One region of the Ruminococcus sp. RTP21484sp1_RTP21277st1_D2_RTP21277_210401 genome, then DNA from elsewhere that is predicted to be linked to it. Evidence: predicted binding sites of a transcription regulator. Region 1 holds the regulator's gene; each other region holds the start of a gene.
What was found. Region 1 encodes HrcA, which represses chaperone genes, less so after heat shock. Its sites were predicted from a motif close to TGTTAGCACTCNNNNNNNNNGAGTGCTAACA; they were not measured.

Region 1 (10,242 bases):
TGCTGTCTCTGTGCGCAGGATTCTTTTTCCCAGGGTCACCGGTTTCCCACCGGCTTCCATGGCATCTCTCACTTCTTCCTCCTCAAAACCGCCTTCCGGGCCAATAAAAATCCCCACAGATTGTCCAGGCTGAATTGCCGCCAGGATTTCCCGGGTCTCTTTCATACCTTGGGCAAGCTCATAAGGAATCAGAACCACATCCAGTCCTTTTGCAAAGGCAAGTGCTTCTTTCCAGTTCATTACATTTTTCACTTCCGGGATTAGCATACGCTTAGACTGCTTAGCTGCGCTCTCGGAAATCTGCTGCCATCTGGTAACCTTCTTCTGCGCTTTCTTTGCGTCCAGCTTCACCACACATCTCCTTGTTTCAACTGGAACAACAGCGTAAGCGCCAAGCTCCACAGCCTTCTGAATGATCAGTTCCATTTTATCCCCTTTAGGAAGTCCCTGGAACAAATAAATCCGGCTTGGGAGCTCATACTGGGATTCCTGGGCATAAAGGATATGAAGAACTGCGCTGTCCTCCTGAAATTCTTCTATGGTACAGTGATATTCCTTCTCACTGCCATCGCTGATCCACACGTCCTCACCAATGCGCATGCGAAGAACATTTTTCATATGGTTCAGATCCGGACCTGTAAGGGTGATCCTGTGTTCTTCCTCAAGGACCTGATAAGGCTCCACAAAAAAGCGCTGCATAATTATTCCTTTCTGGCTGTGACAGATACCCATTCTCCCTGATGGGTTACCTCAACCAGCTGAAGCCCGGCATCTTTCACTGCCTTTATCACTACTTCTTCTTTCACGTCCAAGATTCCAGAGGTGATATAGTAAGCACCCTTTTTCATCTGATTTACGATAACCGGTGTCAGAGGCACCAGTACATCAGCCAGGATATTAGCTGTTACAATGTCATATTTCTCATATCCAACCGTGTCCTGAACTTCTTTATCATCAATGATGTTTCCAATGAGCATGTCAAAAGTCTCATCCTTAATATCGTTAGCCTCTTTATTGTCTGCCACTGCCGGAATTGCACAAGGATCAAGGTCAGTTCCCACAACGTGAGCAGCGCCCAGCTTCAAAGCTACGATTCCAAGAATACCGCTTCCGGTTCCAACATCCAGCATCTGGGTGTCTTTTGTCACAAATTTCTTCAACTGACGGATTACCAGCTGGGTAGTCTCGTGCATGCCAGTTCCAAAAGCTGTACCCGGATCAATGTGAAGGATCATTTTGTCTTTATCCTCTTCCTTCACTTCTTCCCAGGATGGAACAATAAGAATGTCATCTACATAGAACTGATGGAAATATTCTTTCCAGTTATTGATCCAGTCTTTATCCTCTGTCTGGGATTCTGTGATAGTACCTTCGCCGATATCCATGTATCCGCGTACTTCTTCAAGGACAGCACGTACTTTCTCGAGAACAGGTGCAGTTTCTGTGTCCTCTTCCAGATAAAAATTCAGATAGGCAATTCCATCATCTGCTGGACCTTCCGGCATAATATCCACAAACATCTGCTCTTTATCTGTTTCGGTAAGGGGCTGTTTGTCCTGAATCTCTACGCCCTCAACTCCAACATCTGCAAGGGCAGAGATGATAACGTCTTCTGCTTCTGTTTTTGTTTTGATGGTAAAGCGATTCCACTTCATACTATTTCTCCAATCTTTTTATTGAAAGCTGTTTCTTCATAATCACAATATGGTATTTTTTAACATCTTTCAAAACTGTTGTTATCTGTTACTTTATTCTGATTTTTCAATTCACCTGACCAATTACTGGATTTTTATGTCCGTGTTACTTCTTTTTATGTGCAAAAATATGCACAACCCACTTATGCCGCTGCCCTTTCTGATAAAATCTCCAGAAAAACTCCACCAGAAGCAATGCCGCTGCTGCATCCACAATGTAATGCTGCTTCAGCACCTGGGTAGAGATAATGATCAGAATTGCAAATACCAGAGAAAATCTCTGATACCATTTCGGCACCTTCTCCGAGCCTTCCACACCTTTCCAGCACATCCAGCTCACATAGCAGTGGATAGAAGGAAACAAATTAGAAGGACTTCTCCCGCCATCCAGGGAATATACCAGAGCGAGAAGCTTTTCCGAAATGGTATTTCCTGCGATCTCCGGTCTTATATTGGTGGTCGGTATTAAAATAAAGCAGATAAAGCAAATAAAATGTATGGTCAGATCTGTGGCAACAAACCGGTAAAACATATCCTTACCACGCCTTGCCGCCAGCAAATACCCCACCGCCCAGAATGGAAATGCCAGAATATAAAACCACACAAATACAGGCAATAAAGGAACTTCCCTGTCAAATGCCATCGTAAAATCATAGTGATACCTGCCAGCTGTAAGCGCACTGCTTCCCCAGTAAATCAGACAATTCACTGCCATGATGGTCACAAGAGGTGCAATAGACCACAGGGGAATATATCGTTTTAACAGATCTCTTTTCTTTGTTTTCAAGGCAAAACTCCTTTCCGGACTCTTGCGATGTTACTGTCCGTGCTGCTTACTTCCTGACCAGCAGCACGGACAGTAGCGTTGCGGCTACCCTTTAATATACAATAAGTAACAAAAAAAGAAAAGAGGATATCTCCCCTTTTCTTTATTCTTTTATGGAAAAACTGTTTTTTTACTCTTCAAAGGTCTCTTTTAATTTGTCCATGAAGCTTTTTTTCTTCTTTTCGGACTTTTCTGTGCTATCACCGGCACTGCCTGCAGGACGATTGCCGCATGCCTCGTCAAATTTGCGGAGAGCCTCTTTCGCGTCCTCATTCAGATTGGTTGGTACCTGAACAACCAGAGTTACATAGTGATCACCACGGACATTCTTGTTTCGAAGGGACGGAACACCTTTGCCCTTCAGACGGATTCTGGTATCTGTCTGAGTTCCTGGTTTCACTTCATAGAGAACTTCTCCATCTACTGTATTCAGTTTGACTTCGCCTCCAAGCGCTGCCTGTGCATAAGTAATCGGTGCAGTAGAGTAAATATTCATATCCTGTCTCTGGAAAATCGGATGGCGTGCTACATTTACTTCTACCAGCAGATCGCCTCTCGGACCCCCATTTGTGCCAGGCTCACCTTTATCACGGATACGGATACTCTGACCATTGTCAATACCAGCCGGAATAGATACCTTAATTTTCTTGCGATTAGAAATGTATCCGGTACCACGGCAATCCGGGCATTTATCTTTGATGATCTTACCTGTACCATGACAATCCGGACACACCTGAACGTTACGAACCATGCCAAACATGGACTGCTGGGTGTAAACAATCTGTCCTTCACCATTACATTTCGGACAGGTAACCGGTGAGGTACCAGCCTTAGCGCCGGAACCGTGACAGGAAGTACATTCATCTTTCAGAGTAATCTCAAGTTCTTTCTCACAGCCAAATACAGCATCCTCGAAGGTGATGTTCACGCGTGCACGCAGGTTTGCACCCTTCATAGGTCCATTATTGGCACGTCTGCGGCTTCCGCCGCCTCCAAACAGATCTCCGAAAATATCTCCGAAGATATCACCCATGTCTGCGCCGGAGAAATCAAAGCCGCCGAAACCGCCTGCTCCGCCACCGCCGCCGTTTTCAAAAGCGGCATGACCAAACTGATCATACTGTCTTCTCTTGTCCGGGTCACTTAAGACGCTGTAAGCCTCTGTTGCCTCTTTGAATTTCGCTTCAGCTTCCTTATCTCCCGGATTTACGTCGGGATGATACTTCTTGGCAAGCTGACGATATGCTTTTTTTAATGTAGCGTCATCGGCGCTCTTATCAACGCCTAAGACTTCATAGTAATCTCTTTTATCAGCCATGATTTCTTTCTTTTCCTAACTTTTTGTATTTGGTTATCTTATGGAAGACGCCAGCGGCGCATTTCCTGTAATATGTCTTTCACCACCACTGCCCGGTCATGAATCATGACCGGGCTGTAGTTTCATGTTCCGAAATATTGGAACTTATTATTCAATTAAACCTCTTTGTAGTCAGCATCTACAACATCATCGCCGTAACCTGCCTCGTTACCTCCCTGGGAAGCTCCTCCCATGTCCGGTCCCGGGCCTGCCTGACCAGCACCGCCCTGTGGGTTCTGTGCTTCATACATCTTTGCGAAAAGCTTCTGAGCACTTTCCATCATCTTCTCCTGAGCAGCTTTGATCTCAGCGACCTGAGCATCTCCGATCTCATCTGTATTTGCATATTTAGCAAGAATATCTTTTAATGCATTTAAGTCAGCCTCTACGGAAGCTTTGTCATTTGCATCCAGTTTATCACCTGCTTCTTTCAGTGCATTCTCAACCTGGAATACCATGGAGTCTGCATTGTTCTTTGTATCAATTGCCTCTTTACGTTTCTTATCCTGAGCTTCGAACTCAGCAGCTTCTTTAACAGCCTTGTCAATATCAGACTCGGACATGTTAGAACCAGCTGTGATTGTAATATGCTGCTCTTTACCTGTTCCAAGATCCTTAGCAGATACATTTACAATACCGTTGGCATCGATATCGAATGTAACCTCAATCTGCGGAACACCACGACGTGCTGGCGGGATTCCATCCAGACGGAACTGTCCAAGGGACTTATTGTCTTTCGCGAACTGACGCTCACCCTGTAATACATTGATATCTACAGCGGTCTGATTATCAGCTGCTGTGGAGAAAATCTGGCTCTTCTTGGTCGGGATTGTTGTATTTCTCTCGATCAGACGTGTTGCAATACCACCCATTGTCTCGATAGACAGGGAAAGTGGAGTAACATCAAGAAGAAGGATGTCACCTGCACCAGCCTCACCTGAAAGCTTACCACCCTGGATAGAAGCACCAAGTGCAACACACTCATCTGGGTTCAGGGCCTTGCTTGGCTCTTTGCCAGTTAACTGTCTTACTTTATCCTGTACAGCCGGGATACGTGTGGAACCACCAACCAGAAGCACCTGTCCAAGATCAGAAGCAGTAAGACCTGCATCAGAAAGTGCACGGCGAACCGGCTCTGCTGTTTTCTCAACAAGATCGTGTGTAAGTTCGTCAAATTTAGCTCTTGTAAGGTTCATATCAAAATGCTTCGGTCCTTCAGCTGTTGCTGTGATGAATGGCAGGTTGATATTGGTTGTTGTTGCGGAAGAAAGCTCTTTCTTAGCTTTCTCAGCAGCTTCTTTCAGTCTCTGAAGAGCCATCTTATCGTTGCTTAAGTCAACGCCCTCTGTTCTCTTGAACTCAGAAAGCATATAGTCTGTAATTCTCTGGTCAAAGTCATCACCACCAAGACGGTTGTTACCAGCTGTTGCCAGAACTTCGATAACTCCATCACCAATCTCAATAATGGAAACATCGAATGTACCACCACCAAGGTCATAAACCATGATCTTCTGCTCTTTCTCATTGTCAAGACCATATGCAAGAGCTGCAGCTGTAGGCTCGTTAATGATACGTTTTACATCAAGACCTGCAATCTTACCAGCATCCTTGGTTGCCTGACGCTGAGCATCATTGAAATATGCCGGAACAGTGATAACTGCTTCTGTAACAGACTCTCCAAGGTATCCTTCAGCGTCTTTTTTCAGTTTCTGAAGAATCATAGCAGAAATTTCCTGTGGGGAATATTTCTTATCGTCGATTGTTACACGGTAATCTGTACCCATCTCTCTCTTGATGGAAGAGATTGTTTTCTCTGCGTTTGTTACTGCCTGACGTTTTGCAGGCTCACCTACCAGACGCTCACCTGTCTTTGTGAATGCTACAACAGATGGTGTTGTTCTGGATCCTTCTGTATTTGCGATAACGGTTGGCTGTCCACCTTCCATAACAGCTACACAGCTGTTTGTTGTGCCTAAGTCAATACCAATGATTTTTCCCATGATAATTTTCCTCCTGTTTAAAAATTCATGGTTGCTGTCCATTACACGAACAGTAACATTTATACTTTGTTTTTAGAAAATGTCGATGAAGTTTGATTCTCCAAGCTGCTCTCTGTCAATTAGCAACTTTTACCATACTGTGTCTTACAACGAAATCCTTGTAAGTATATCCCTTCTGGAATTCCTCTACGACGATGTTCTCGCCAACGGATTCGTCCTCCACATGCATCACTGCATTATGCAGATTCGGATCAAATTCCTTGCCTACAGCTTCGATTGGCTTCACGCCCATCTCATCAAAGGCTGTCATCATCTGCTTATAGATCATCTTCATGCCTTCTGCAAATGGATCATCCTCCGGTGCCTGTGCAAGACCTCTTTCGAAGTTATCCACGATCGGAAGCATTTTTTCAACGATGTCCCTGGCACCGATGATGTACATGCTGGATTTCTCCTTCTCCGTTCTTTTACGGTAGTTATCGAATTCAGCCATGCTGCGCTTCAGTCTGTCTGTAAGCTCCTCGACCTGCTGTTCAAATTTATCTTTCTCTTTTTTCTTCTTGCCGAAGAAAGAAGTTTTTGTCTTGGTTTCCGGTTCCTTCTGAGATTCTGCTTCCTGATCTGGCTGCTCAGTTTCTTCTGTCTGTGCAGGCTCTTCGGAAGTCTCCTCTTCTGCTGTCTGGGCTGTATCTGCTGCCTCTTCTTCGCTTCCGTCTGTTACCGGAATGTCAACTGCTTCTTCCTGTACTTCGGCTTCTTTATTCATTTCTTCTGACACGCTTTCAACCGCCTTTCTAGGTTTTCTTATTTACCATTTCGTCAAGCTGGACTTTTAATTTCTTTAAGCTGTCCACTACATTCTCGTAATCCATTCGCTTGGGACCGATAATTCCAATAGTTCCACGCATTCCATCTCCCAGCTCGTAAGTAGCTGTGACCACACTGCAGTCTTTCATGGTACGTACCGGAACTTCATCCCCGATGTATACCTGAACTCCTGTGTTCTCCGGATCTCCCATTTCCTCACGGACCATATCCGCAAGTTCCTGCTTATCCTCGAAAGTGGAAATCAGCTCACTGGCTCTGGATGTATCTGCAAGCTCTGGATACTTAAATATGTTGGTCGCTCCCGATGTATATACTTTCATATCTTCTTCGTCCACGTGAATCGTAGCTGCAACTGCGTCCAGCACATCTGCAACCACACCGCTGTGGCTACCCGCCTGTTCTTTCAATCTGGCGATCATGCCCAGATTAATATCCTGGATGGGTACGCCGTTCAGGTTCGTGTTAAGAAGAAGATTCAGCTTCAGGATCGTCTGGTCATCCATCTCCTCATCAATATTAATGATCTGGTTCCGAATGACATTACCCTCACATACAACTACGGCAATCAGCTGCCGCTCATTGACTCGTGAAAGCTGAATGAACTTCAGGGTGCTTCCCTTATACTGGGGAACCGCAACCATAGCCGCATAATTGGTATTCGTGGCAAGAACCTTCGCCACCTGCTTGAGCACCTTATCCATCTTATCTGATTTCTCAATCATCAGATCACGGATTTCTGCGATCTCGGCTTCCTTCTCCCTGGTAAGCTCATCTACATAAAGGCGATAGCCTTTATCTGATGGAATTCTTCCGGCTGAGGTGTGGGGCTGTACGATGTAGCCCATATCTGTCAGGTCGGACATCTCATTTCGGATGGTAGCAGAGCTGACATTCAGATCCGGATACTTGGAAATAGTTCTGGAACCTACAGGCTCGCCTGTTTCCATATAAGTTTTGATGATTGCTTTCAGTATTTTCCGTTTGCGCTCATCTAATACTTCATCCATGAAATATCTGCTCCTTCCTGAAAAGCAGACGGTCAAACCTGATTCTGATTTCCGTCTGGCTTCTTCGAATTCCTTTTGTTAGCACTCATTATTTAGGAGTGCTAACATCTATGTTCTTAAGATACACCTCAGTATTCCTTTTGTCAATATTTTTTACAAATTTTTTTCATCTTTTTTGATAGTTTTTACCCTATACTTTACCATTCCGGCTAAATTCTCCTTACTGCAATACCTTTTGGGGTAACAAAGATACTACCAGGTATCTGCCAACGCAGTCTTATGTTTGCTGCCGCATAAATGAAAAAGATGCCTTGAGAAAATTCCCCCTGGCATCTTCTTTCCTGTATAGTAATACCGCCCATAGGCGACATGTCCGTTTTGTAACTGTTCAGTACCTTCACAGTTCTACGTTTCGCAAAACAGTACCTGCTGAATTGCAGCCTCTATTTTTTATAATTTTCCAGATAGTCAAGAACTGCCGCCGGCTCATCCAGAAAAACTACCAGATCCAGCACGGAAAAATCCATGAATTTCTCTTCTGCTGTATACTCCAGCAATGCTTTCATCTTGTCATAATATCCGTCAATGTTATACAGCACAATTGGGCGGTCAATACGTTTCAGGCTTTTCAAGGTAAAAATCTCAAAAAATTCCTCATAAGTACCAATTCCGCCAGGCGCTACGATCGTAGCATCTGATTTTTCTTCCAGAAGTTTTTTGCGCTCTCTCATATTCTCTGTGAAAATAAATTCCGTACATTTCTCATACAGAACTCCCGGCTGGTCAAAAAAGCGGGGAGCGATTCCAAGTATGTAACCTTTTTCTGCTGCCACGCCTCTGGCTGCTGCTCCCATCATTCCGGTAGCTCCGCCTCCAAACACCAGACCATGACCTCTTTTTCCCATTGCTCTTCCAAGCTCTTCTGTTTTTTCATAATAAATATTTTTAAGCAGCGCACTTGAAGCACCATATACACATATGTTCAATCTGTTGTCCTCCTTATTTTTCTTCTAAACACAGGTGATGCCCACCTGCGGCAGCACCATATGCGAAAGTCAGCTGGCATATCTTTTCCAGTCAGCTTCCGACAGCCGCGCAAAACACCATATTGGCCACACCGCACAAAACCATCACCAGAATGGGATTCATTTTATATTTTCTTAAAAGCACCAGTGCGGCAGTAAAGAACACCACCATTCGAATGCATATGTTTTCCCGAAACAGTTCCACTGCACCATTTATAAAAAAAGATGATACTAAAATGGTAACTCCTGCCTTGGCGATCATTGCCACAACCGCCGGGCGAAGGGATGTGAGAGTTCCCTGGAGAAGGGACATTTTCCGGTATTTCGTGTAAATATATGCCAGCAGGGTTACAATTATACAGGAGGGTAAAATACAGCCAAGAGTAGCCACCACTGCGCCCCCAGGACCTGCAATCCTGGTTCCTACAAAGGTTGCGGAATTTACTGCAATAGGGCCAGGAGTCATCTCTGCAATGGTCACAAGGTCCGAAAATGTTTCCATGGAAAGCCAGCCATGCATAGTCACTACCTGTTCCTGTATAAGAGGCATTGCTGCATATCCGCCTCCAAAGCTTAATGCACCGATCTGAAGGAAACTGAAAAAGAGCTGAAGATAAATCATTTTTTCCTGCCCTCCTTCACAAGCGTACGCGCAAATCCAAATACAGCCACAATAAGTATTATATAAATAATGTTCACCTTCAGAAAATAGCTTGCACAAAAACTGATGACCATAATAATCACATTTACCCAGTCTTTTGACTTCGCCACGTTTTTCCCCATGTCGTATACCACGGAAATGATCACAGCACCTACGCCGGCAGTCATGCCTTTCAAAAGAGCTGCTATATAATAATTAGAGCAGAATGCATCATAAAACAAGGAAATCAGGGACAGGATCACCATTGGCGGAATAATAGCCCCCAGAACCGACAGCAGCATTCCCGGTATTCCCCCAAGCTTGTATCCCACCACAATTGCTCCGTTTACCGCGATTGCTCCTGGAGATGACTGTGCGATTGCCACCAGATCCAGCATTTCTTCCTCATCGATCCAGTGATATTGATCCACAAATTTCTCTTTCAATAAAGTAACGATCACATATCCGCCGCCAAAAGTAAACGTACTAAGATATAACGAGGCAAAAAAAAGCTTTCTCAGCACATATCTTTTATTCTTTTGTTTTTCTTCCATTTCCGGCACTCCTAATAATTCTGCATGATTTCTGTGCATCGCGAAGCGTGTTACTGGTCAGGTCATGAACAATCACGCTTTTCTTTTTTAAGATAACGCACTATAGGTATATCTGTCAATTAAAGTTTTGGAATGCTTCTGGCATTTCAGAGGGCAGAACAAATATTCGATTCTGCTGTACTTTTATAAAAAAGGATGCTATACTGGAAACAGTTAAAGCGTGTTTGATTTTATAAAAGAAAGGACTCATATGGATCATTTTGAATTACATTCCGAGTATAAACCAACCGGCGATCAGCCACAGGCTATTG
Region 2 (10,242 bases), on a different contig from region 1:
AGGTCGGAAAAATGTATACAGAGGAGTGTATTCAGACATTTTTGGAAAAACAGGAGCAGCTTTTTGATGAACCGGTTGCAGAAACTTACGAAGAAGCAGAGGAATTCCTGGAGGATTGCATGGCTGTAGTTGCAGATTCTATTGACGAAGTGCGAAAATATCTGTCTGGAATGGGTGCAGATGTGGATGGCATGAGTAATGAAGAATTAGAAGAAGCAAGTGAAGTATTTGCCCTTCCAGATGGAAAATATCTGATTGTGGAGGGATGATCTTTTGAAGCAGAGGTTTGCAGCTGTAGAGTAACTGACTTTCACATAAGGTGATGAAACCGGCGAAAAGGCAGTATGTCCGGTTGGAAATTCAGAACAGTTATCGGATAAATTCATATTACATAAGTATAAAATCAGGTTGCTATAATGACACTAAACAAGAGAACATAATGTGTTATTGTTCAGAAGAGAGGATACATCCCATAGGATGTTTTCCGGAGAAAGAAGTGGCCAGCAACTATCGCGTTATGGTTCACTGGCAATGTTCCGCGAGGTGTTTTTTGTAAACAAAGTTCACAGAAAACCCGAGAAGCTGGGCGCGGAATCGTGCGGATGCATGATTCCTGTGCAGCGCGAAGTGGTTGCAGTGCGCGGAGCGAACAGTAGCACTGTCACATGCACTGTAAGAATTACAATAAAATAAAAGTGCTTGTGGAAATGTTTAAAATATGTTACAATAATGTTACAGGTCAGCCTAAAAGGGGAATGTAAAGGAGGATGGCATATGAGACCTAGGAAAATTATAGCAATGATTATGACTTTTCTTATGATGCTTTCATTGCTTCCGTCTCTGGTATTTGCGGCAGCAGCACCAGAGGGAGAACTTGGAGGTCAGCTTAAGATTAAGGGAACTGCAGCTGTAGGCTCTGAGCTTAGCGCAGATTATGAAAAGGTTACACCGGAAGGACTTACAGACGATTATGTAACGTTCAGCTGGTCAAGAAAAGTTGGAGATCAGCTTACTGAAGTAGGCACTGAGAAGACCTATAAGCTTGTTGATGAAGATCTTGGAAATAAGATTGAGCTGAAAATTACCGGAAAGGCCGAAATGGGCATAACCGGAGAACTGAAAGTAAATACAGTTGAAATTGTGGCTACACCGGAAGAAGCTCCGGAAGAGACAACAGAGCTTCCAGAGGGAGAGCAGGAGGCTGCACCGACAGAGGAAACCCCTGTTCAGGAGATCGCAGCAGAGGATACACCTGCGGAAGGTTCCCAGACAGATGAGAACACACAGCCGGCTCAGGATGTGGCAGAAGATACACAAACCGAGGAAGTAACTGACATTGGTGCTGATGAACCAACTGATTCTTCCGCTGATGTTATGCAGCCGGCAGATGGACAGGACACAGAGAATTCTGCTGACAATTCCCAGTCTGAGATCACTACAGATGACAGTGTGATTAACATTGGAACAGAAGGCTATCTGGAAGTTCCTGAGAATGGACAGGCTGAGGCTGCAAATCAGGGAGCATCAGCTGAATCCCCTGCCCAGCAGGAACCTGTGTATACAGCAAAAATTGTTGCAGAAAATACTGCAGAAGATGGTACTGCAGTACTTGATTTTGGAACCGTAAATGCAGGTTTCACACAGGAAAATGCGAATTCTTCCATGACTAAGAATGTAACTGTTAAGAATACTGGCAACAGCACTCTTAATTTCAAAGAAATCAGTCCGGAACATTTTATGGTAAAGGATCTGGGTTCTCTTGCGGCTGGAGAATCAGTCGATGCATGGGTTATGCCAAGAGAAGGTACAGCTGTTGGAGAATACAGTGATACGATCACTTATGAAACAGAGGAAGGTGTAAAGGTTTCCTTCATTGCAAAGCTTACAGTAGCTGAGCAGAAGCAGGATGATACGAATACAGATCAGCAGCCAGCAGAGAAACCAGCTACACCGGAAACCACCCCGGAAGTGACACCAGAGGTAACTCCAGAAGTTACCCCAGAAGTCACCCCAGAGGTAACTCCAGAAGTTACCCCAGAAGTCACCCCAGAGGTAACTCCGGAAGTAACACCAGAAGTCACCCCGGAAGTGACTCCGGAGATTACTCCAGCTCCTTCATTTACTACCGACATTTCCGAAGTGAAATTCGACAGTAAAGAAGCTGGTTACAAAGAAGCACCAGCTGCAGTTACAATCAATGTATCCAATACTGGAAATGTGAAATTAACCGGTATTGCTGTAAGTGTAAGCGGAAACGAATTTACAGTAAGTGCTCCGTCTGCTTCAGAATTAGAGGCAAATGCAAACCAGTCTGTATCCTTTACTGTTGCACCGGCAGTTGGATTGGCAGCAGGAACCTATACACAGACTGTTTCCATTAAGACAGATCAGACAGATTACCTGAATATTCCAGTAAGCTTTACAGTAACAGAAGCTGCTGCCAAGCTTACAGCTGTAGGCAAAGTATCTGATATCAGTCTGGCAAACGGGGTTGAGAAGTCAGCAGCTGGACTGCAGCTTCCATCTACTGTTAAGATTACTACAAACAAGGGCGATATGAATGCCTCTGTAAAATGGGATGTAAAGGGCAGTGCATATAATCAGAACAGTACAGAAGCACAGAAGTTCTCTGTGAAAGGTACTGCTGCTCTTCCAGACGGTGTTACCAATCCGGATAACCTGAGCCTTGTAGTATCTGTTAATGTCACTGTAAGCCGTGGACCGATTGTATCTGATGCAGGGAATAACAGTATCACAGGAATCAGCTCCGATGGAAACTATACTACAGAGACCAAGATTACTTTCACTGCAGTTGGCGCAGGTATGGATATTGAAAATCCGATTAAGGGAGATGTAAGATATCAGCCGCTGAACTGGGAGGTTCTTGAGGCAAGAAGCTGGGACGGCGCACCATATTCTGCAACTTTCCGCATGGGCAAGAATGGAAATTATACTTTGACTGTCACATATAATCAGCAGCAGTTTGATGGAAGCAACTGGGTAAACACTGGAACACAGGATACCAAGCAGGTTAATTTCACTGTAAATGCTGCACCGAATCAGACTCTGACACCGGCTGCAGACAAAACAGATGCAAATCAGAAGAATGCAGTAAAGACCGGGGATAATACTCCAATCCTCCCATTTGTAATTATTCTGATTGTTGCGATTGTATTAATTGCAGGAATACTTGTTTACCGCAATAAGAAAAAATAATAGTGGATTCTCAGATAAACAGTAATTGTGAATGAGAGCAGAACGAATGAGGGAGACCAGAAATGGTCTCCCTTCTTTTAATAAAAACTACTAGCACTCAATTAAAATGAGTGCTAAATTTTCCTTGACTTTTAGTCAGTTTGGTATTACTATAGTTTGTATAATTAAGAAGACAAAGGAGAGTGAGCTGCATGGCTGAGAAGCATGGTAGTTTATCAATTAACAGTGAAAATATTTTTCCAATTATAAAGAAATGGTTATATTCTGATCACGACATTTTTGCAAGAGAGTTAATCTCCAATGGTTGTGATGCAATTACGAAGCTTAAGAAACTTGATGTTATGGGTGAATACACACTTCCGGATGATTACAAAGCTGAAGTACAAGTTATTGTGAATCCGGAAGAGAAGACTTTGAAGTTTATTGATACAGGTCTTGGTATGACGGCCGATGAAGTGGAAGAGTATATTACACAGATTGCTTTTTCAGGAGCTACTGAGTTTCTTTCCAAATATAAAGATAAGACCACGGATGATCAGATCATCGGTCATTTTGGACTTGGCTTTTATTCAGCATTTATGGTAGCAGATGAAGTTCATATTGATACTCTTTCTTATAAAGAGGGCGCTGCTCCAGTACATTGGACCTGTGATGGTGGTACAGAGTATGATATGCAGGAAGGCAATAAGACTACAGTTGGTACTGAAATTACTCTGTTTTTAAATGATGAGAGTACAGAATTTTCCAACGAATATCGTATGAGAGAGATTATTGAGAAATATTGTTCTTTCATGCCGGTAAATATCTATCTGTCTAAAGAGAATGCACCGCAGGAGTATGAGACTATTGATGAGGCTGAGCTTCGTGATGATGATGTAATTGTAGAGCGTATCCACGAGGATGCTAAGACTGAGGAGAAAGAGAATGACAAAGGTGAGAAAGAAGTCGTAGAAGTATCTCCTGCAAAAGATAAAGTAAAAATCAATAAACGTCCGGTATCTTTAAGTGATCCGGAGCCATTGTGGATGAAACATCCAAACAGTTGTACAGATGAGGAATATAAAGAGTTTTACCGTAAAGTCTTTATGGATTATAAGGAGCCTTTGTTCTGGATTCATTTGAACATGGACTATCCGTTTAACCTGAAAGGTATTCTGTACTTCCCGAAGATCAATACAGAATATGATTCCATTGAAGGTACGATCAAACTGTACAATAACCAGGTATTTATCGCAGATAACATCAAGGAAGTAATTCCAGAATTTCTGCTTCTTCTGAAAGGTGTAATTGATTGTCCGGATCTTCCACTGAATGTATCCAGATCTGCACTGCAGAACGATGGCTTCGTGAAGAAGATTTCCGAGTATATTACAAAGAAAGTAGCGGACAAGCTTACCGGAATGTGTAAAACAGACCGTGAGTCCTACGAGAAATACTGGGATGATATCAGTCCATTTATCAAATATGGCTGCATTAAGGACAGTAAGTTCTCAGATAAGATGAATGATTATATCCTCTTCAAGAACATTGATGGCAAATATCTGACTCTGAAAGATTGCATCGAAGAGAACAGGAAACCAGAAGATGAGACTAAGACAGAAGAGACTGTTGAATCCACAGAAGAGAAGAAAGAGGACGGCGCGAAAGACGAGAAAGAGCCTGAGAAGACTACTATCTTCTATGTAACAGATGAGGTTCAGCAGAGTCAGTATATTAACATGTTCCGTGAGGCAAAGAAGGATGCTGTTATTCTGAAACACAATATTGACAGCGCTTTTATTTCCCATCTGGAGCAGAAGAATCAGACTATCCAGTTTAAGAGAATTGATGCAGATCTTACAGAAGAACTGCGTGGGGAGGAAGCTACTGACGAGGAGACTTCCAAGACTCTTACAGAAGTATTCAGAGATGCATTGAAGAATGACAAACTGGAAGTGAAGGTTGAGAATCTGAAAAATGAAAAAGTTGCTGCTATGATGACCCTTTCTGAAGAGAGCCGTCGTATGCAGGATATGATGAAGATGTATAATATGTACGGCATGGATCCATCTATGTTTGGTGGTCAGGAAACTTTGGTTCTGAATGCGAAACATCCGTTGGTTCAGTTTGTAGCAGACAACAAGGATTCTGATAAGACCCCGGTTATTTGCGAGGAACTGTATGATCTTGCCATGCTGAGCCATAAACAGCTTTCACCGGAAGAGATGACCAGATTTGTTCAGAGAAGCAATGAAATTCTGCTTATGCTGACAAAATAAGTTATGACAAAAAGGGACAGACGCATAAATGAGTATTGCATTTAGGACGCCTGTCCTTTTTATATGAAAAATTGGAAAAGTTTATCCTGTTATTCTGTTTTTCTATAGAATTTTATCTCGAAATCTCTAAAAAATATTACAATTTTCTTAATTTTCGTCTCAAAATGCTAAAAAAGGCAAATTTAACTCGTATTATATGTAGAGGCAAATCAAGGGCTGACTGCAGATGCAGAATCAGAAGTATAACTTATTGTGGGAGGGACAAAAATGAGAGAGGTATACGGCACGATACGCAAACTTGGTGCGACATCGAAATATAAAGGATATTATTTTGTGGCGGAAGCCATACGCATGACAATGGAATTTCAGGAAAGACCAATGAAGATCACAAAAGATATTTATCCAAGGCTTGCAAAGAAATTTAAATCCAAGCCATCTAATATTGAGCATGATATTCGTACAATTGTAAATGTATGTTGGGAAAATCATCGGGAAAGACTGGAAGAGATTGCCGGATATCCTCTGGAATACAGACCTACCAACAGTGAATTTGTAGATATGATCGCCTTTTATCTGGGAGATGAAAAAGAAAGCAAGGTTCCAGACGTGGAATGCCAGAATAACTCTATTGGAAAATTAATGGAGAACCTATTCTGACAGGATTAAACTTCTTCTACAGATAATCCGCTGCGATGAAAAAAATCCATCACATATTGCTCCCAAAGGTGGTCCAGTTCTTTACCGGGAAGAAAGGTTTTCATAGATGTTCCGGTAATACAAAACAAGGTCTTATTCTTATATTGGAGATTCAAATACAGACCTGTTATCAGTTCGGGAGAAAGTGAAAATGCAGAACTCTGCAATAATGCAACGGTCTTGTTCGGAGAAAACTGAAGCACGATTTTGAAAGAAAGAGGCGCTTTTTTTCCACGGATAACAGAATAACAAAATGGTTTTACTTCTTTCCAGAGAGAGAATGTACGGTGGCTGGAAGCTAAAAATTCCTGCTCATCATTATCGAAAAAATCAGTTTGGAGTTTGCCGTCAATGGAAAAAACATTGCTGGTAATGATCTCTGCCTGGTTTAGCCAGAAGAGATCGAAGGTATCTCCAAGAAAAAGCTTATTGGTAAAATTCTTCTGGTCAGTGATTTTTAAAGCGAGCATAGGGACCTCCTTTCTAAAGGGCATGTCGCCTGTCGACGACATCAATATATGAAAATCAGTTGCTGATGAACAATAACCATTATAAAGCAATTTGGGGGAAAATGGAAGAAAAAACTCTTTTCAAACACATAGTAATGTGTTAATATAGATGTGGTATTTAAAACTACATATTACGGAAAAGAGGACGATATAATTGAGTTATAAAATTGTGATAGATAGCTGTGGAGAACTTCTGGAGCAGTGGAAACAGGATGAAAGATTTGCTTCCGTACCGCTTACACTGACTGTTGGAAGTGAGAATATAATAGATGATGAGACATTTAACCAGGCAGATTTTTTACAGAAAGTTGCCGCCTGCCCGGAATGTCCGAAATCAGCCTGCCCGTCGCCAGAGAGCTACAGAAAGGCATTTGACTGCGAAGCTGAACATATATATTGCGTTACTCTTTCCTCTGAACTCAGTGGTTCCTATAACAGTGCAGTGCTTGGAGCAAGTCTTCTTCATGAGGAGAAGAAAGGCGTTCAGATTCATGTTTTCAATTCCTGTTCTGCTTCTATAGGGCAGACTTTGATTGCAATGAAAATTGCACAGTGCGAAGATGCCGGCCTTCCGTTTGAGGATGTTGTCAGCGTTGTGAATAAATATATTGAAGAACAGCACACTTTTTTTGTGCTGGAGAATCTGGAAACCTTACGTAAAAATGGCCGCCTCAGCCGTGTGAAAGCGCTTGTGGCAACAGCCCTTAAGATCAAACCGATCATGGGATCTACTCCGGAGGGGACGATCTGCCAGCTGGATCAGGCACGAGGCATGAATAAGGCGCTTGTGAAAATGGTGGATAAAATTGTGGAAGTGACAGAAAACAGTGAGAACAAAATTCTTGCCATTTCCCACTGCAACAGCCCGAAGAAAGCAAATATGCTTAAAGAAGCCATCCAGGAGAAGATGAAGCTGGCTGATATTGTGGTTCTTGACACAGCCGGTGTCAGCAGTATGTATGCAAATGATGGAGGAATTATTGTGGCTGTCTGATGCTAGAGCCTGTTTGAAAAATCATTCCCGCAATCTGCACGCCCCACTTTGCGGTATATTTTGTCCGAATTCGGTTGCCGTAGCCCGCTACGGCGCCCTCATCCGGACAAAATCTCCCACAAATTATGACGCACATCTTGCAGAAAGCCTTTTTCAAACATGCTCTAGAGCGTATTCACTGATAACATTTCGCGAGGCGTTTTTTGTGAACTGTAAGTGAACATACTTCCATTTTGTTGGGAAATATGATATACTCATCTAAGTTGATATTTTATCCCAAAGGAGACGTGCGGCTATGAGTCAGAAGAAAGTAGATGCCTATAAAGCAGAAAAAGCAAACCGTGAGAAAATTATGAAAAAGGAGAAACTGATCCTTACTATTGAGAAACTGGCAGCGCTTGTTGCGTGTATGGTTGCTGTATGCTGGATTGGTTATTCTGTTTACGGAAAGGTTACAGAAGGTCAGGAGACTGTGACGACAGAGACTGTTATGGATACTTCTGCACTGGATTCTTATCTGAATGGACTTAGTGCAGATTCAGAGGCGGAATAAGTATGAAATATAAGAAAATATAAGAAAAAACTGCCTGAGGTAGCTTAAAAAGATGGGGATGGATTTCGGATCTGTCCCCATTTTGTTTATATAATAACAATAAAAAGAATCCTGTCTACAGGACTCTCCGCCTACGGTGGGGCGTCTTGGGCGATATTTACCCTTCCGCTGCAGTGTAATCCTGCCAGATAGGGATTTTTTTATAATAGGAAATTCTGAGGAGATTTCTTATTACATAAAAAATTCCCCCCGGATATGATTCCGAGGGGAAATTTCTGCTTCAGTTGCTTCAATTATAACTTAGTAACGTTAGCAGCCTGCATTCCGCGAGCGCCTTCTGTTAAGTCATATGTTACAGCCTGGCCTTCTTCAAGAGATTTGAAGCCTTCACCATTGATTGCAGAAAAATGTACGAATACATCAGCTCCGTCTTCTCCTGTGATGAAACCATAACCTTTTTCAGCGTTGAACCATTTTACAGTGCCCTTGTTCATTTTGAGTTACCTCCATAAAAAATAAAAAATTAAAAAGATGTTCTGGCGAAAAAAATCACCAGATTTTACAGACTATATCATGTAAATATATAATCTCTAAAAACTAGTGATTTTACATTAAATAATCTTCGACATGGATTGATTATATAACCTGAACTAAAAAAAGTCAAGGATAATTAAAATTGTGCAACAAAAAATATAATTGGGTGGAAAATATAAGGAAAAATGCCGGAAGGGAAAAAAACTCTTTATTAAATGAAAAAATTCGTGTATGATAGGTTGTGATAAAGTTTACGTTATACCAGAAGGGAGAGAACCAAATGGGTATTCTGATTCGAGGCGGACGTGTTGTGGATGCGGCTGCTCAGATTGATAAAATTGCGGATGTTTATCTGGATGACGGCGTAATCCAAAAAGTGGGAGAGAAGCTGGAAGCAAAGAATAAAGATGACAAGATTATAGACGCTAAGGGACTGGTAGTAATGCCAGGCCTTGTGGATCTTCACGTACATTTTCGTGATCCTGGACAGACGGAGAAGGAAGACATTGAAACCGGTTCCCATGCAGCTGCAAGAGGCGGTGTGACTACTGTAGTGGCGATGCCGAACACCACACCGGTTATTGACAGCCCTGACCGTGCAAACTATGTGAAAAATAAAGCTGCGCAGGTTTCCGCTATTCATGTGCTCCAGGCAGGAGCCATGACAAAGGGAGAACTTGGGGAGGAGCTTTCTGATATTGCAGGCATGGCAGCAGCAGGAGTACCTGTTCTTTCCGAAGATGGTAAATCTGTTATGAAAGCAAGCCTTTGCAAGCAGGCGATGGAAGAAGCCGTGAAAGCCGGACTTCCTATCTTTGACCACTGTGAGGATATGTCTCTTCGTGGAAACGGCTGCATGAATGAGGATGAAAACGCCAAACGCCTTGGGCTTCCGGGAATCTGCAATTCCACAGAAGATACCATTGCGGCAAGAGATTCTTTGCTTGCCATTGAGACAGGCGCTAAGCTGCACCTTTGCCACTGTTCTACAAAAGGTGTTGCAATTATGATGAAAATGTTAAAGGCAGAAGGCGTTGAGAATGTAACCGCAGAAGTTTGCCCCCATCATTTTATACTCACATCTGATGATATTGAAAGAGATGATCCAAACTATAAAATGAATCCGCCTCTCCGTACCAGAAAAGATGTGGATGCGCTGATTGAAGGTCTGAAGGAGGGCTACATTCAGGTGATAAGCACTGATCATGCCCCACACACCCAGAAAGACAAGACCGGTTCCATGAGAACCGCAGCTTTCGGAATTGTGGGAATCGAGACCAGCTTTGCACTTAGTTACACCGCTCTTGTAGAGACTGGAATCCTCACTCTTTCCCAGCTTGTAGAGAAGATGAGCTACAATCCGGCTCAGATTCTGAACCTGCCATGTGGAACCTTACAGAAAGGACATCCGGCAGATGTGATAATCGCGGACATTAAGAATCCATATACCATTCACAAAGCGGACTTTGTTTCCAAAGGCAA
Region 3 (10,242 bases), on a different contig from region 1:
TTTTCGTTCTTTCGGCTTCTTTCCACGCATATCTTCTTTCCTCCCACTATCTTATCTCTTTTCGATTGCAGCCACCTGACCGTACATCTGCATAATATCTCCGCATCCTGTTCATCGCCCTTGACAGGGTTCTGGACACCGCAGACGGAGAAATTCCCAATTCTTTTGACAGTTCATTCTGTGTTTTTTGATGAAAGAAACATCCGTAAAATACCCTTTTCTGCAGTTCCGTCAAAACCTCAAATATTTCATTTACAGACTCTCTGCCAACCAGCATCTCCAATGGAGACTTTTCTTCTGTCTGAAGCATTCCCCATTCTTCCGAAACATCACTGTATGAGATTGTCCAGCCCTGTTCTTTCGATTCCTGATTACGACTCAAACGGTCTTCTCCTTCCAATACCAGACGGATATACCACTCCCTTTGATTAAAAAACTCTTCCGAAATACAGTCCGCCTGTTCCGCATTGTATTGATATTCCCCACAAAAACAAATCGGAAATACCGTAGTGAACCGACTAACCTGATACAACGCATAGCCATTTTGAAATGCCAAGATTTCTGTCTCACAACCCATGCTCTTTTTGGCAATGACCGTTCCATATTCTTTTAATTTTTTTGCAGTTGGAATTTTCATGCCCGGATATGGGACATCTACGATCTGTTTTAATTCCTGTAATGTCAGCATAACTACCACCTCTTCCGGGTGGCAGAAAATAAAAACATCACAGACGAAAAAACAGTAAAAGACAGCTCCCGGCACACCCGTTTTTTTTTAACGGGAGCCTGAAACTCCTTTTACTGCCACATAAATTTCTTATGCTTTATTTTGTTCTGATAATTCCGGCTGTGAAGCAGCCACTTCATTATCCCTGCTATCTTCCTTTTTCTCCGAAAAAACAGAGAAATCGCCCATTGCATCATATGGGCATCTTTGTCTGTATGCAAGGCACTCTTCCCTTGTCATATCCTGCCTCCTTTCTGTCCGCATCTGTTCTCTTTCCTGACTTAAAGTTTAACAACATTGGCTTTCCATTACCTCATCAGATATGGGGATATTTCTAAATATTCCCACCATATCTGTTGAATTTCTACAATTCCGTACCAAATCCCTCAATCAACACTTCCATTGTCTTTTCCAAAATTTTCTGTTCTTTCCGTTTCAGTTTTTTCGCACGACAAATCAAATCATACAGACGATGGTTTTCTTCTTCCTTACATTCCCCCAATAGTGTTCCTGCATCGGTTTTCAGAATCACCGCCAGCTTCCTGAATATCTCAATAGACATTGCTGTCTGTCCTCCCTCAATCCTGCTGATCGTGTTGGGGCTGATACCTGTTTTTTCTGCTAATACTTCCTGTGATAAGTGAATTTCCTGCCGCCTTTTGCGAATACGGTTTCCTAAGTCAATCAAATCCTGCGATTCCGCACGATTACCCAACACACATCCTCCTTTACTTTGCGACACCGTGTCGCAAGGTTTTTCTTAAAAAGGGCAAAAAAGCAGCCAATATTTTTTACGCATTGGCTGCTTTTCACACTCTATATTCTATTTTTTATACTTTGTTTTTTCTCTTTGAAATCATGTTCTAAATGCTTTTCTCACTATCCACAAACCACCATATCCAATACTCTTTAACAGATATGTTCCCACCATAAGCAAACGCCATGTCAAAACCACGCTGCCTATCATTCCTCCTATCAGCAGATTAAAAGCAAACATTCCAACAGTACCGCCTATATCAAACCCTTTTGGAATCATCCAGAAATACATTTTTTGTATGCCAAAGGGAATCCCTGAAACTATCCACAATTTCCGGTAATCACACACACCGTTTTCCACACAAAACAGATAAACAATAAACATTACCACAGCTATCCCTAAAAGCGGAACTGCCACATTCTCCAAAAATTCTTTTCTTCTCATCCGTTTTATCCTCCTCCATACATATCGTGATTCACTTCTGCTCTGTAATAATTTTCTATGGTCATGGTTGAATTGTAGAGTGTTGTCAGAAGATACGCCCGGATATTTCCTACCTTGCTGGTATTCTTCTCAAGGCAGCCAACGACATATTCAATATGCCCATGTTCCACCTTCATAAAGCGGTTCTTCACAATCACCACAGGCTTGTCCACTCCGCCAATGCGAACAGTGCTGTTATCCGGCATGACCATAACCTCTACCATCAGTTCCACAAGTTCATCCACTTCCTCCTGTTGTCGATACCTGCTGTCCTCAAAACACTCATACGAAATATTTTCCCTGATAATTTTCCGATAGGCTTCCATCTCTTCCACCATATCTATCATTCCTGCTGTTTTCCTCACTGATAGATGAGAAAGATTAGATAAGATATTATCTGTCTCGTTAAAATCAGTTTCACTACTCTCAGTGTCACTATACTCATTTTCACTAAAATCAGTATTGTTAATATCAGTATTATTAGATTGTGATTTTGGACATTCAGGAGTTGTGATTTTCACTATTCCAGAATTGTGATTTTCATCATTCTTGAATTGTGATTCTGCACATTCTTGAATTGTGGTTTTCATCATTCCAGAATTGTGATTTTCATCATTCTTGAATTGTGATTTTGGACATTCCTGAATTGTGGTTTTCACAACTCTTGAATTGTGATTTTCACAATTCTGTGTATTTACAGGCTTTTCCGGCTCTTTTTCTTCCTTTTCAGGCTGTTTGACCATAAAATTCTTCACATAAATCACGTTGGGTTTCCCCAATCCAAGCCGCCTTTTTTCCACCAGGCCAATGCCCTTTTCACTATCCAGTTCCTTTAATAACCGCACTGCCTTCTGTGTGCCACAGTTCATAAGCTCCGCAATTTCTTCCATAGTAAAAATAATGTATACCCTGTCCTCTTCATCGAACCAGCGATTTTTAATACTCAGGCTCATACGGTCCAGCAACAGACCGTATAAAACCTTTGCTTCGCAGGAAATAGTTTTGAAGCATTCTGCGGTAAATAAAATTTTCGGAATCCGGTAAAAGGTATACTGTTCCGCTTCCATTCCATGAAAATAATCAAACTGTATCTCCTGCATCTTCCTGTTCCTCCTTCCCTTTCTTCTTTCTCCACTGTTCCAACAGCGTATAAATTACTTCCTCAACCTGCTCTTTTGTATAGGCTGGCGGAAAATACGAGCGTACCTTCTTTGCCGAAAGAGTTACCTTTGTTTCTGCTTCCTTTTTCTGCAATAAAACAGAATAGATAATTCCCTGATTCAACGTCTTTTCCCTGCTATGATTCTTGAATAACTCCGCCTGTTTATCTGTTACCGTCAAAACTGCATTATCTATTGCCTCTAACACCCATTCCTGTTCTTCTACCGTCAGAAAAGAAAGTTTCTCTCCCGCTTTCATGGAAAGTCTTTTATTGTCTACATAGTCTAATAATCTGGAAATAAGGAATGATAGACGGATATACCGCTGAACCGTCCTTCCGCTTTCGCCAACAGCTTCTCCTACCAGATCAGCCGTATGCTTCTCTCCCTTGCTTCCCTGATGTTTCATGGCTTCATATTTCATTTTATAAGCATGGGCTTTCTCACTGGGCAGAATATCTTCCCTCTGGATGTTCGTATCCACCATTATCACCGTAGCAGTATCATCATCCATTTCCCGGATAATTACTGGCATCTCTTCCATTCCTGCCAGTTCACACGCCCGCCATCTGCGGTGCCCTGCCACCATCTCATACTCACCATCACCATACGGACGTACAATTCCCGGCATCAGTATTCCATATCGTTTTACACTTTCCACAGTCTCCTGCATTTTTTCATCATCCAATACCCGGAATGGATGGTCTTTGAAGGTGTGAAAAAGACGAATCGGAACGGATACAATCTTCTCTTCTGCCGTTACTTCACTACTGCCAAATAAATCATCATAAGAAGTCAGCTTTATCTTTTCTGCGCTCTTACTCTTCATCATCCAACACCTCCCCTGTCAGATAGTGATAGCCCTCTGCCACAATTCCTTTCGGGTCATGGAGATAGATGCTTTTTCCCTCTGCGGTAGTTTCAGCCGCCCTTACAGACATCGGTATGCAATTTGCAAAAATATGTATTTTGTTTCCGTACACCTCTCGAATCTGAGCCGCAATATCCTTTGCGAAATTTGTCCTGCGGTCTACTTTTGTGAACAAAATCCCCATGATAGAAAGCTCCGGATTCAGTTTTCTGTGTACCCGCCCTATTGTCTTAATAAGCTGCTGTAACCCTTTAACCGGAAGATAAGCCGCTTCTACCGGAATCAATACCCTGTCAGCCGCCACCAATGCGTTAATGGTAATCATACCAAGTGAGGGCATACAGTCAATCAGGATATAATCATACTGTTTTTTTATCCCACATATATACTGCCGCAATACCATTTCCCGACTCATGACATTCACAAGGGAAGTCTCCAATCCTGCAAGTTCAATATTGGCAGGGATAAAATCCACCCCTTCTTCATGATGGATAATTCCTTCTCCCGGCTCCGGTTCCTTGTCATTGATAAGTTTTTCCATAATATTGACCAGTGTCTCATCCAGCTCGTCCGGTTCCTGAATCCCAAGACTGACCGCCATGCTTCCCTGTGCATCTGCTTCAATCAGAAGCACTTTTTTCCCTTCCCTTGCAAGACCGATTCCTAAATTCACACAGGTAGTTGTCTTTCCGACACCACCTTTTTGGTTTGCGACTGCGATTACTCTACACATACTTTCTTCCTGCCTTTCTCCTGTCATGCTTTACTGCATGGTATTTTCTCTTTTCTCTATTTCTGCGTATACACGAAAATATTTGTTTGTTCCTTTATTTGCAAACGGTTTCGATACTCCAAGCACCCGGATTTTCGGGTGCTGTTCCAAAAGTTTCCCAAACCACTGTATATCCTTAACTGTTCCCTGTAATCTAACCTTCAGCATATGAATCCTCCCAATCCCGATAAAAACAATACTCCGGATAACGGATTTTGACTGCCTCCCAAAAGTACCTTGCATAGCCACAGCAGAATAAATCACTGACCGAATATTCCCTGCATTCATCTACCTGTCTGTCACTGTCTCCTTCATAATCATAAACACTGGGAGTACCGTCACAATATAGGTTAAATGCCAGCCGTATAATCCTTACGCTGCCGCTTGTCTGCCAGCCTTCATGCAGGCATTCCGTTTTCACGTATCCTGTCTTAAAATCGTATATCTGTTCTGCGTTTTCTCTTGTATCCCGGTCAATTCCAAGACAATACACCAATGCCTTGTGGTATACATCCTGATATCTGCACTTTGGCAGATAGGTGTAATAAAATTTTTCGTGCTCCTTATTTTTGAAAGTAATTGTGCGAGTAGTATCTTTACCTGCTCTTAACGCTGTGTTATTTGCCATTTTAATTTCCTCCTGTTTTTTTGTACATGACCGTAACAAAAAAGACACTCTTCTAAAATTTCTCTTAGAAAAGTGTCCTCATAATGTAAAAATATTGATTTCATTTTGCATGGACTATTTAAAATCATTTATTATAGCCCATTAAGGAGGTTTTATTTGTCGTACCTTTGTCGTACTCTACATCAAAAAGCCTACATTTTTTAATCCTTTATCGGATTTTTAATACAGCTTTGCACCAGCCGGAATATGTTCATCTACCATCAGTAAATGTAATCCCTCTCTTCCGTCTTCCTCGTGTACTGCTGAAATCAGCATACCTTCGGAATCAATGCCCATCATCTTTCTCGGCGGAAGGTTTACGATTGCAATCGCTGTTTTTCCTACCAGTTCTTCCGGTTCATAATACTCGTGAATACCGCTTAAAATCGTGCGTTTACGGTCTGTTCCGTCATTCAGAGTGAACTTTAAAAGCTTCTTACTCTTCGGAACTGCCTCACACGCTTCAATCTTTACGGCTCGAAAATCTGACTTGCTGAAAGTGTCAAAGTCAACGTTTTCTTCAAAAAGCGGTTCGATTTTTACATTGGAAAAATCAATCTTCTCAGCAGGTTTTTCCTCTGCTTTTACAGCCGGTGCTGCCTGTGCCGCATTGTTTGCTTCGTTCTTGGAAGCGCCCTGTGACTTCATTGTCGGGAACAGCAACACATCACGAATAGCCTGGCTGTCTGTCAGAAGCATAACAAGACGGTCGATTCCGTATCCGATACCACCTGTCGGCGGCATACCGATTTCCAGCGCATTCAGGAAATCTTCATCTGTATGGTTTGCTTCTTCATCACCAGCATCTGCAAGTGCATCCTGCGCCTTGAAACGCTCACGCTGATCAATCGGATCATTCAGCTCGGAATATGCGTTACACATTTCCCATGTATTAATGAAAAGCTCAAAACGCTCTACCTTGTTTGGATCAGAAGGTTTCTTCTTAGTCAACGGAGAAATCTCGATTGGGTGATCCATAATAAATGTAGGCTGAATCAGCTCTTTCTCACAATATTCTTCGAAGAAGAGATTGATAATATCGCCTTTCTTGTGACGCTCCTCATACTCGATATGATGTTCGGCAGCAAGCTTCTTGGCAGCTTCATCATCTGCAACCTGGTCAAAGTCAATTCCTGCATATTTCTTGATCGCATCATTCATGGTCAGACGCTCAAATGGCTTTCCAAGATCAATCTCGATACCATTGTAAGAAATCTTGGTGGAACCGCAGACCTTCTCTGCCAGATAGCGGAACATGGATTCCGTAAGTTCCATCATTCCTTCATAATCTGTATATGCCTGGTAAAGCTCCATCAGTGTAAATTCTGGATTGTGACGGGTATCAACACCCTCATTACGGAATACACGGCCAATCTCGTAGACTCTTTCAAGTCCACCAACGATCAGTCGTTTCAGATAAAGTTCCAGTGAAATACGAAGCTTAACATCTTCATTCAGTGCATTGTAATGTGTCTCAAATGGTCTGGCAGCTGCACCACCAGCATTGGAAACCAGCATTGGAGTCTCTACTTCCATGAAGTCACGGCCAGCAAGGAAGTTTCGGATCTCTTTAATGACCTGAGAGCGCTTGATAAATACGTTCTTGCTCTCCTGGTTCATGATCAGATCTACATATCTCTGACGATAACGCATATCTGTATCTGTCAGTCCGTGGAATTTCTCCGGAAGGATCTGCAGGCTCTTTGATAAAAGAGTCATTTTCTCTGCATGAATAGAAATCTCACCAGTTCTGGTTCTAAATGCAAAACCTTCCAGACCAAAGATATCGCCAATATCAGATTTCTTAAAGTCTGCATAAGAATCTGCTCCGATAGCGTCTCTTGCAACATATACCTGAATGTTTCCCTGTAAGTCCTGGATATTGCAGAAAGAAGCTTTTCCCATGACTCTCTTGAACATCATACGTCCAGCGATTGCCACATGGACCGGGCTGGCATCCATAATACTTCTTCTCTCTTCGTAATCGTTCTTCTGAACTTCCTTCGCCTGCTCTTCATCAAGACCTGTTACATCCGGCTCTGTACGATCCTTCAGCAGCTCTGCTTCGTGTGCCTCATAAAGGTTCTTTACTTCCAGTGAATGATGGGTCTGATTAAATTTTGTTATCTGAAATGGATCCTTGCCATTCGCCTGAAGCTCTGCCAGTTTATCACGGCGGATTTTCAGAAGCTGATTCAGATCCTGATTCTTCTGTTCTGCCACTTTTGTGCCTCCTTAAATATTACGCTGGATTTCCAGCACTTTGTACTTCATGATACCGGATGGCAGCTCTACTTCTACAATATCACCTGTGTGTGCGCCCATAAGAGCCTTTCCTACAGGAGATTCGTTAGAAATCTTGCCTTCCAGGCTGTTTGCCTCTGTGGAGCCAACCAGCTTCAGTTCTATATCTTCGTCGAATTCGAAGTCATGTACTCTTACTTTACATCCTACACTGATCTTGTCAAGATCTACTTCGTCCTCAACTACAACCTCAGCGTTCTTCAGGATTTTCTCAATTTCTTCAATACGCGCTTCGATATCTCTCTGCTCATCTTTAGCTGCATCGTACTCTGCATTCTCGGACAGGTCTCCCTGCTCTCTTGCCTCTTTGATCTTACCTGCTACTTCTTTTCTTTTTACTACCTTTAAATCATGCAGCTCTTCTTCCAGTTTTTTAAGTCCTGCATAGGTTAGTAAGTTCTTCTTTTCTTCCATTATAGCCTTACTCCCTTTCATTCCGGCGGCTTGTCGCCCCGTATCATACATTTCTTATATGCTGTTTCTCCCGGAAAATTCCATTACTATAAAAGTCCTGAACAAAAAGCTGCAGAAATATACCAACCACAGATAACATTCATGCGCCAAACAGTCCACTTTTATAATTGTTAATGCCTGCAGAAGCAGACATTTCATTACCCAAAAGGGTACAAATTCACTAGGATATTCACAGTTTCACCATTATAGCTAAATCAACAGGCATTGTCAAGACAGAAAAATAGCGAACAAATGTAAAAAAAGATGCCGCAGAACCACCATTTTCCGTGATTCTGCGGCATCTTACTTCTTAATTATGCTATTCTCTCAGAATGTGCTTCTGAAGGGGGAAAAGTTATCCTTCAATGGCAATGTGTTTCTTCTCTTCCACTGCTGGTTTCGCTTCTTTCTTCGGAACAAACAGTTTCAGAATGCCATGTTTAAACTCAGCCTTAATATCCTCCTGCTGAACGTCCTCGCCTACATAAAAGCTTCTGCTGCAGGCTCCTGCGTAACGCTCCCTGCGGATATAATGACCGGATTCTTTCTCCTGCTCATCTTTGTCCAGACCTTTCTCAGCGCTGATGGTCAGATAGCCATTCTCCAGGGAAGCCTTAATCTCATCTTTGGTAAATCCTGGAAGATCGACTACCAGCTGATAACCGTTATCCATTTCCTTAATATCAGTCTTCATAACGTGGCTGGCTCTCTTGCCATAAAGCTTCTTCTCGGTATCTTTCATTGCTTTATCATCATAATAGAATGGAAAATCATTAAAGAAATCATCAAATAAGTTCTCTCCAAAAATACTAGGCATTAACATAAGTCATCTCTCCTTTTTATATATGCTGTTTACCTTGTTTCTTGGAACTCGGGTGGCAGGGAATTCATAAAGCCTTTCGCTTTTGCTTTCTTTTTATCCCCTTCCTTTGTTCTAGTTGTAATATAGCACCTATTATTAGCACTGTCAAGAGGTGAGTGCTAATTTCACATTTTTTTCACATTTTCCAATTTTTCTATTTTCCTACAGCATTTCCCTCAGCTGATAATTTGTATACACCTGTTCATAATCATATTCCGAATCATACCTGGTAAGTGTCACCATAGGATCTGCACCTGGAATGATCTGGTAGCTATAGGAAACTTCGTAATCCTCATCTATAAATTTCACAGCCCCCTGGTTTTCAGAGCCTTCTGTGATTTCCGTCCTGTAAGCTGTGAAAACACGTCCGCTGTTTATGTCGTTTGCCATGGCTGTCATAACTTCGGGCAGATTTCCAAGATCCTCATTTATCGTAAACTGATTCCAGCGGTCTATCAGAACTGCACCATAGCATTTATCGCCATACTCACTGGTGGCCTCTCTCCAGCAAATGTTGATATAGTTATCATCCGTTATCCTGTAGCTTCCAACATAGTCCCTGGGATCATAATATTCATCTCCTGCCCAATGAGCTGTAAAGGTTCCATTGTCCTCATCCAGGGAAACTTCATAATCTTTTTCCAAATTCGCAGCCCCAAGATAGCGGGCAATGATCTCCTCCGGATTGTCTTTTTCTGGATGATAAATGTAGGGATTCTCCTTTGGAATCTTAGCCTTTTCACTATCTTCCAAATCGTCCAGATTATCCAGGCTCTGAGCTTCTCCTGTCTGCACCAGTTCACGTCCAAAAATCACCTGGGTATCCTCATCTAAGCTCCCCACAAACTCTCCGTCCACCGTATCAAGATAAATGTCTCCTTCCTCCAGGGAAACAAGTATTTTCCCATCCTCCAGTTTCCATGAGACCTTCAGAATTTCTGCCGAGTCTGGCTCCTCACTATTGTAGGACATTTCCATGTAAGCACTTCCGTCTTCCATCAGCCTCATTTCCAAATATTGGTTTAAATATTCCGCTACATTGTGGCGTTCACTGCTTTCGTCAGAATATATTACATAATTGGCATACCAGATGCCCATATAGTCCTCCGGATTTTCGATTTCTGCATGGGCAATAGCAGGAAACAATGCGACGGTTAACATTCCGGTAAATACTGCAGCAATTATT

Region 2: a site for HrcA is predicted at 3,305-3,335, ahead of htpG (molecular chaperone HtpG). Genes of this name have one in related genera too.
Region 3: a site for HrcA is predicted at 9,151-9,181, ahead of AB5706_RS08010 (Hsp20/alpha crystallin family protein). Genes of this name have one in related genera too.

Annotation. Positions count from the first base shown of each region.
Region 1 covers NZ_JBCOMJ010000002.1:34,647-44,888, forward strand. Annotated here, with positions in the region: gene AB5706_RS01400 (16S rRNA (uracil(1498)-N(3))-methyltransferase) at 1-699, opposite strand, end outside; gene prmA (50S ribosomal protein L11 methyltransferase) at 702-1,655, opposite strand; gene AB5706_RS01410 (phosphatase PAP2 family protein) at 1,801-2,481, opposite strand; gene dnaJ (molecular chaperone DnaJ) at 2,651-3,838, opposite strand; gene dnaK (molecular chaperone DnaK) at 3,994-5,877, opposite strand; gene grpE (nucleotide exchange factor GrpE) at 5,993-6,655, opposite strand; gene hrcA (heat-inducible transcriptional repressor HrcA) at 6,672-7,712, opposite strand; gene AB5706_RS01435 (LOG family protein) at 8,156-8,698, opposite strand; gene AB5706_RS01440 (chromate transporter) at 8,790-9,359, opposite strand; gene AB5706_RS01445 (chromate transporter) at 9,356-9,931, opposite strand; gene uvrB (excinuclease ABC subunit UvrB) at 10,182-10,242, shown strand, end outside.
Region 2 covers NZ_JBCOMJ010000015.1:81,452-91,693, forward strand. Annotated here, with positions in the region: gene AB5706_RS11470 (glyoxalase) at 12-269, shown strand; gene AB5706_RS11475 (hypothetical protein) at 775-3,216, shown strand; gene htpG (molecular chaperone HtpG) at 3,408-5,474, shown strand; gene AB5706_RS11485 (sporulation initiation factor Spo0A C-terminal domain-containing protein) at 5,742-6,131, shown strand; gene AB5706_RS11490 (DUF5721 family protein) at 6,137-6,640, opposite strand; gene AB5706_RS11495 (DegV family protein) at 6,834-7,673, shown strand; gene AB5706_RS11500 (DUF6783 domain-containing protein) at 7,657-7,809, opposite strand; partial or broken gene AB5706_RS11505 (DUF6783 domain-containing protein) at 7,747-7,893, shown strand; gene AB5706_RS11510 (hypothetical protein) at 7,969-8,226, shown strand; gene AB5706_RS11515 (cold-shock protein) at 8,520-8,720, opposite strand; gene AB5706_RS11520 (dihydroorotase) at 9,041-10,242, shown strand, end outside.
Region 3 covers NZ_JBCOMJ010000009.1:16,904-27,145, forward strand. Annotated here, with positions in the region: gene AB5706_RS07950 (sigma-70 family RNA polymerase sigma factor) at 1-30, opposite strand, end outside; gene AB5706_RS07955 (sigma-70 family RNA polymerase sigma factor) at 47-688, opposite strand; gene AB5706_RS07960 (hypothetical protein) at 818-967, opposite strand; gene AB5706_RS07965 (helix-turn-helix domain-containing protein) at 1,092-1,445, opposite strand; gene AB5706_RS07970 (DUF6050 family protein) at 1,584-1,928, opposite strand; gene AB5706_RS07975 (DUF6017 domain-containing protein) at 1,934-3,067, opposite strand; gene AB5706_RS07980 (ParB/RepB/Spo0J family partition protein) at 3,048-3,959, opposite strand; gene AB5706_RS07985 (ParA family protein) at 3,946-4,731, opposite strand; gene AB5706_RS07990 (hypothetical protein) at 4,762-4,938, opposite strand; gene AB5706_RS07995 (DUF6075 family protein) at 4,925-5,398, opposite strand; gene lysS (lysine--tRNA ligase) at 5,618-7,660, opposite strand; gene greA (transcription elongation factor GreA) at 7,673-8,155, opposite strand; gene AB5706_RS08010 (Hsp20/alpha crystallin family protein) at 8,550-9,017, opposite strand; gene AB5706_RS08015 (hypothetical protein) at 9,219-10,242, opposite strand, start outside.